DNA from 3 places in the Bradyrhizobium sp. WCU1 genome. Region 2 is predicted to be linked to each of the others. Evidence: predicted binding sites of a transcription regulator. Region 2 holds the regulator's gene; each other region holds the start of a gene.
What was found. Region 2 encodes PhoB, which activates phosphate uptake and scavenging genes when phosphate is short. Its sites were predicted from a motif close to TGTCATNNANCTGTCAT; they were not measured.

Region 1 (2,265 bases), 1.8 Mb from region 2:
CCGGATCATGCTTTAGCGAGCGCCGCCGAACGCCTTGAAGGTGATGATGGTGAGGGTGTCCTGGATGCCCGGGATCACCTGAACCTTCTCGTTGATGAAATGGCCGATGTCGGTGTCGTGGTCGACGTAGAATTTGACCAGGAGATCGTAATTGCCCGCCGTGGAATAGATCTCCGACGCAATCTCGGCTTCCGCCAGTGCGTTGGCGACGGTGTAGGACTGGCCGAGCTTGCATTTGATCTGGACGAAGAAAGGAACCATCAAAGTCGTCTCCGGGGATTTCCGCGACTATAGGCCAAAAACGGGCGGCCAAGGCAAGGGGGCAAGCAGGCGCAAGGCAAGGCCAACTCGCGGTAAAGTCAGGCGAACTTGCTGCCAGGGGGCGTCCGGGCTAGGACACGCTACAGTCCCATTCATGATGGTCTCCTTCGTGACGGTCTCATTCGTATCAGCCGCCGGTGCCGCCAGATGACGCCGGTCGCGCTCACCATTGCCGGCTCGGATTCCTCGGGTGGTGCGGGCATCCAGGCCGACCTCAAGAGCTTTGCCGCGCTCGGGGTCTATGGCGCCTCGGCGATCACGGCGCTGACCGCGCAGAACACCACGGGGGTCAGCGGCATCCATCCGGTGCCCGCTGCATTCGTCACGGCACAGATCGATGCCGTGTTCTCCGATCTCGACGTCGGTGCGGTCAAGATCGGCATGGTCGCGCAGGCCGAAACCATCGCCGCGATCGCCGACGGCCTGCGGCGCTGGGCGCCGTGTCACATCGTGCTCGACCCGGTGATGGTCGCAACATCAGGCGATCGGCTGCTGGCCGCCGAGGCGGTCGATGCGCTGAAGACCATGCTGTTTCCGCTGGCCTCGCTGATCACGCCGAACCTGCCCGAAGCGGCGGCGCTGCTGAACGAACCGGTCGCTGCAAGTGAGGCCGACGTCGAGCAGCAGGGCAAACGATTGCTGGCGATGGGCTGTCGCGCGGTGCTGGTGAAGGGCGGTCATGGGCACGGCGCCGAGAGCATCGACTACCTGATCGAAGGCGCGCGCAGCATCGCGCTCGCGGCGCCGCGTATCGCGACATCAAACACGCACGGCACCGGCTGCTCGCTGTCGTCGGCGATCGCGGCCGGGCTCGCGAAGGGCGACGACATGGAGACCGCCGTGCGCAACGCCAAGGCCTGGATATCAGACGCGATCGCCGCCGCCGATCGCTTCGCCGTCGGCCGCGGTCACGGGCCGGTGCATCACTTCCACAAGTACTATTGAAGCCGTGTAGCCCGTTACCCATCTACGTAATCGTCGCGTTGTCCCGCCGCGATATGCGCGCAACACAACGCCCGCTGCACACAGCCGCGACCGCCGATGTCGCCAGATTGTCGCATGCGGCTGTTATCCGCAGGGCAGGGGCGCGCTGCTGATTCTCGTTAACTCTTTGTGGAGCCTCAGGTCGCGGGGATCGTCATCGCCTTGTCACAGGAATCTGTTAGGTGCACAGGCATGGGAAGTGACTCCTTGAGTGAAGAGAGCCCCGAGCGGCGCTTTCGCACTTTGTTTATCTCCGATGTCCATCTCGGAGCCCGCGGTTCGCAAGCCGACCGCCTGTTGGACTTCCTTCGCTCTCACGATGCCGACACGATCTACCTCGTTGGTGATATCGTCGACGGCTGGGCGCTGAAGTCGAACTGGTACTGGCCGCAGACCCACAATGATTTCGTGCAGAAGATGCTGCGCAAGGCGCGTAAGGGCGCCAAGGTGATCTACGTCCCGGGCAACCACGACGAGTTCTTGCGCAAATATTACGGCACGCATTTCGGCGGCATCGACGTGGTGGAGAACACCGTCCACACCGGCGCCGACGGCAAGCGCTACCTCGTGATCCACGGCGACATCTTCGACCTCGTGGTGCAGAATGCGCGCTGGCTCGCCCATCTCGGCGACAAGGCCTACGACTTCGCGATCCAGATGAATCGCTTCGTCAACTTCTTCCGCAAGATGTTTGGCGTGCCCTACTGGTCGCTGTCGCAATGGGCCAAGCTGAAGGTCAAGAAGGCGGTGAATTATATCGGCGCCTTCGAGGCCACGCTTGCCGGCGAGGCGCGTCGTCACGGCTGCGACGGCGTGATCTGCGGCCACATCCACTACGCGACGATTCATGACGAGCACGGCATCCGCTACATGAATTGCGGCGACTGGGTGGAGAGCTGCACCGCGCTCGCCGAGCACGAGGACGGCAGCTTCGAAATCATCACCTGGACCGACCCGGTG
Region 2 (2,265 bases):
CGAACTGATCGAGTTTGACGACACCAACAAGATCTTCACCTCACCGAGTGATCGACGCACCCAGGACTACATCACCGGCCGGTTCGGTTAGAGCATGATCCGGAAAAGTGGCAACCGGTTTTCCGATCGGATCATGCTGAAATATGGACACGAGATCATGGTCCCCAAGGGATCATGATCGAGGGAGACAAGCGATGGCTTCTGAACATACCGCCAAGGCATTCGACAGCGACCTGCAGGAGTTGACCCGCCTGGTCGCCGAGATGGGCGGCCTCGTCGAGCGGATGATCACCGAGTCGGTCGACGCGCTGATCCGCCGCGACGTCGCGCTCGGCAAGCGCGTGGTCGCCGCCGACATCGAGATCGACAATCTGCAGCGCGTCATCGAAGAGCGCGCGGTGCTGACGATCGCGCGCCGCCAGCCGATGGCGATCGACCTGCGCGAGATCGTCAGCGCGATGCGCGTGGCCACCGATCTCGAGCGGATCGGCGACCTTGCCAAGAACATGGGCAAGCGTGTCGCGGCGCTGGAAAGCGACTTCCAGCCGCTGAAGCTGATCCGCGGCCTCGAGCACATGACCGACCTCGTGCTGTCGCAGGTCAAGTCTGTGCTCGACGCCTATGCCGCGCACGACCTGCCGGCGGCGATGAACGTCTGGAAGGGCGACGAGGAGGTCGACGCGATCTGCACCTCGCTGTTCCGCGAGCTGCTCACCTACATGATGGAGGATCCGCGCAACATCTCATTCTGTATCCATCTGATGTTCTGCGCCAAGAACATCGAGCGGATCGGCGATCACGCCACCAATATCGCCGAGACGGTGTTCTACATGATCGAAGGCCAGCAGATCACCGACAAGCGCCCGAAGGGCGACATGACCAACTTTGCCACCACGGTGCCGGGTAACACGTAGTCGACGGCGTTTCGGTTTGCGTCAGGGCAACGGATCACCACAGAGAAAGAACTTAGACCGATGAGCGCACGCATTCTGGTAGTCGAAGACGAGGAAGCGCTGACGACACTGTTGCGCTACAACCTCGATGCCGAAGGCTACGATGTCGAAACGGTGGGGCGCGGCGACGATGCCGACACCCGGCTGAAGGAGCGCGTTCCCGACCTCGTGGTGCTGGACTGGATGCTGCCGGGCCTGTCCGGCATCGAGCTGTGCCGACGGTTGCGGGCGCGGCCCGAGACCAAGCAGCTTCCGATCATCATGCTGACCGCGCGCGGCGAGGAGAGCGAGCGGGTGCGCGGGCTGGCCACCGGCGCCGACGATTACATCGTCAAGCCGTTCTCGGTGCCGGAATTGCTGGCACGGGTGAAGGGCCTGTTGCGCCGCGCGAGCCCGGAGCGGCTTGCGACCGTGCTGACCTATGGTGACATCGAGCTCGACCGCGAGAAGCGCCGCGTGGCGCGTTCGGGGCGCCCGATCGATCTCGGGCCGACCGAATATCGCCTGCTTGAATTCTTCCTCGAGCATCCCGGCCGCGTATTCAGCCGCGAGCAGCTGCTCGACAGCGTCTGGGGCCGCGACATCTACATCGATGAGCGCACCGTCGACGTGCATATCGGCCGCCTGCGCAAGCTGCTCAATCCGGGCCGCGAGCAGGATCCGATCCGCACCGTGCGCGGCGCCGGCTATGCGCTCGACGACCGCTTCGCGAAAGCCGAGCCGCAGCCGTAACGGCTTGGTCGCGATCACAGGCCACAACACGGCGTCGTCCTGTTGGCTCCATGACGAGCTGCGCACCACAAAAAAATCCCCGCTTTCGCGGGGATTTGTTTTGAAGTCTTCCGTCGTTTCCCGAGTGCTTACTTGATCTGTGGCTTCGCCGATGGCCGGCGGCGATCGGCGGCGGGCTGGTAGGCGACGCGCGAGTGATGTGCGCAATAGGGCAGGCCGGCGAGCGCCTTGCCGCCGCAGAAGAAGAATTCCGGGCTCGAGGGATCGCCGACCGGCCAATGGCAGGTCGCCTCGTTGAGCTCGAGCAGCGACAGCCGCTGGCTCATCGGCACCACGTTGTCGAAGGAGATCGGATCGGGCTCCATCTCGACCTCGAAGGCGTGTGCGAGCGCGGTGTTGCCGCGCGAAACCGGGCGCGCCACCCGCATCATGTGCTGGGCGGGACGGGCCTTGCGCTGCCGCGGCGCGGCGGTCGAGGGGGCCTTGGCGCGGCCGGAGAGGCCGAGCCGATGCACTTTGCCGATCACGGCGTTTCGCGTCACATTGCCAAGTTCCGCTGCGATCTGGCTGGCCGAAAGGC
Region 3 (2,265 bases), 3.6 Mb from region 2:
GGCTGTCGGACCGCTACGACAACCGCTATCTGCTGTTCTGGTATTACGGCCTGCGCGGCCTGTCGCTGCTGTACCTGCCGTACTCCGATTTCACCTTCTACGGCCTGTCGCTGTTCGCGATGTTCTACGGGCTCGACTGGATCGCAACCGTGCCGCCGACGGTGCGCCTCACCGCGCAGCGGTTCGGCGCCGAGCGCGCCAACCTGGTGTTCGGCTGGATCTTCGCCGGCCACCAGCTCGGCGCCGGCGCGGCCGCATTCGGCGCCGGCGTATCGCGCACGGTCTATTCCAGCTATCTGCCGGCGTTCTTCATCGCCGGCGCGCTATGCGTCTGCGCTGCGCTGATCACGCTGGCGATCGCGCGGCCGCAACCGAAGCCGGCGGCCGAGCCGAAGCCGGCCGCTGCCTGATGCGGGCGCGGCGCGCTTACTCCGCAGCGAGGCCGGTCGGCGCGGCCGCCTCGGCGGCTTCCTTGTTGTAGTCGTGCACGACGCGGCCGAACGGCAGCGTCAGGTCGGCGATATAGTGATGCGCGCCGATGACGCGCTTGACCGGGAAATCCGCGACCGGCGCGTTGACATGCGGCACGAGATGCAGCCGGCCCGGCCCGATCCAGGAGCCCTTGACGACGATGTCGGTCAGGTTGATCGCGACCAGCTGACAGATTTCGAGATGACCATCGACGCCCGGGATCATCTTCAGATTAACTTGCGTCTTCGACAGCGTGGCGCGGGTGACGTCGCCGTTGCCCGCCATGCTCTCGTGCTTGTAGCCCATCGTGCCCATCGCGACGAGCTGGCCGGCATATTCCAGCGTGCCGGTCAGCGTGTCCTTGACGATCTCGAGCTTTGGATGGGCGTATTTCTTCGGAAAACCCCAGATCTCGCGACCGGCCGCGATCGGCGGATCATCGTCGAGATACATCTGGCAGACGAAGTTGACCTCTTCGCCATGCAGTCGCGCGGGGATCACGAGACCGGACTCGGTGTAGCTGCCGAAGCCGGAGCTGTCGGGCATCTTGATCCATTCGTAGTGCACGATCGACTGTTCGATCGGCTCCAGCGGCTCAGGCAGGCCGGCACGGATCAATTCCGGATCGGTCTCATAGGTGATGACGAGGAATTCGCGATCGATGAAGCGGTAAGGGCCAGCGGGATAGCTCGGACCGGCAGCCGGCATCGACGGAAGCTTGAGCAGATCTTCCCTGCGCATCGCATGACCCCCTGTTTGCAAACATTGCGTGAAAGCTAATGGCCGAGATTGACAGCGATATGAGGGATTTCCGTCAGGTGCGTGACCTCTGTTACGCCAGCGTGACCTCGGTTGCGCATACCTGAGCACGTCTCGCTGCGGAGCCCGTTGCTAACCATGCAGGCAGGCATGGCGGATGCGCCGCGCGCGGGCGCCTCATCTGTCATCAGGGCGTCATCGCCGCCCTGAATTCTCGCCGCGAATTCTTTGGAGTTTCTGATATGGACGCGCGTACCCCTCATTACGACGATATCGATCACGCGACGCCGGGCTGGCGTCCCGAAGGATGCGATCGCGTGGCGCTGGTTCTGCAGGGCGGCGGCGCGCTGGGTGCCTATCAGGCCGGCGTCTACCAGGCGCTGCACGAATGCAACATCGAGCCCGACTGGGTCTGCGGCGTGTCGATCGGCGCGATCAACTCGGCGATCATCGCCGGCAACCCTCCTGCGAAGCGGCTGGAGCGGCTGCACACGTTCTGGGACCGCATCACCAGCCGCAAGATCTGGCACTATACGCCGGACGGCGACATCTTCCGCAAGGCGCGCAATCTTACCAGCTCATGGATGACGACGACGCTCGGACAGCCCGGCTTCTTCACCCCGCATCAGACCAATCCGTGGCTCAGCCCGGCCGGTGCGCGCACCGCGACCAGCTATTACGACACCACGCCGTTGCGGGAATCGCTGCTCGAGCTGGTCGACTTCGACCGCATCAATTCCAAGAAGATGCGCTTTGCGGTCGGCGCGGTGAACGTGCTGTCCGGCAATTTCATCTATTTCGACAATGCCCATGACGAGATCATCCCCGAGCACATCATGGCGAGCGGCGCGTTGCCGCCGGCACTGCCGATGGTGAAGGTCGGCACCGATCATTTCTGGGATGGTGGCATCGTCTCCAACACGCCGCTGCAGCATCTGCTCGACCAGGAGGACAATGCCAATTCGCTGGTGTTCCAGGTCGACCTGTTCTCGGCGCGCGGCGCGCTGCCGCGCGACATCCAGGACGTGATGGCCC

Region 1: the regulator PhoB is predicted to act here: its motif matches at 1,458-1,474, upstream of ACTUWL_RS28175 (UDP-2,3-diacylglucosamine diphosphatase).
Region 3: the regulator PhoB is predicted to act here: its motif matches at 1,413-1,429, upstream of ACTUWL_RS01555 (acetoacetate decarboxylase).

What each region holds. Positions count from the first base shown of each region.
Region 1 is NZ_CM130280.1:6,044,499-6,046,763, forward strand. It holds gene ACTUWL_RS28165 (Lrp/AsnC ligand binding domain-containing protein) at 13-261, opposite strand; gene thiD (bifunctional hydroxymethylpyrimidine kinase/phosphomethylpyrimidine kinase) at 469-1,266, shown strand; gene ACTUWL_RS28175 (UDP-2,3-diacylglucosamine diphosphatase) at 1,498-2,265, shown strand, end outside.
Region 2 is NZ_CM130280.1:4,253,872-4,256,136, forward strand. It holds gene pstB (phosphate ABC transporter ATP-binding protein PstB) at 1-91, shown strand, start outside; gene phoU (phosphate signaling complex protein PhoU) at 195-914, shown strand; gene phoB (phosphate regulon transcriptional regulator PhoB) at 975-1,685, shown strand; gene ACTUWL_RS19730 (GcrA family cell cycle regulator) at 1,814-2,265, opposite strand, start outside.
Region 3 is NZ_CM130280.1:310,845-313,109, forward strand. It holds gene ACTUWL_RS01550 (MFS transporter) at 1-410, shown strand, start outside; gene ACTUWL_RS01555 (acetoacetate decarboxylase) at 427-1,212, opposite strand; gene ACTUWL_RS01560 (patatin-like phospholipase family protein) at 1,473-2,265, shown strand, end outside.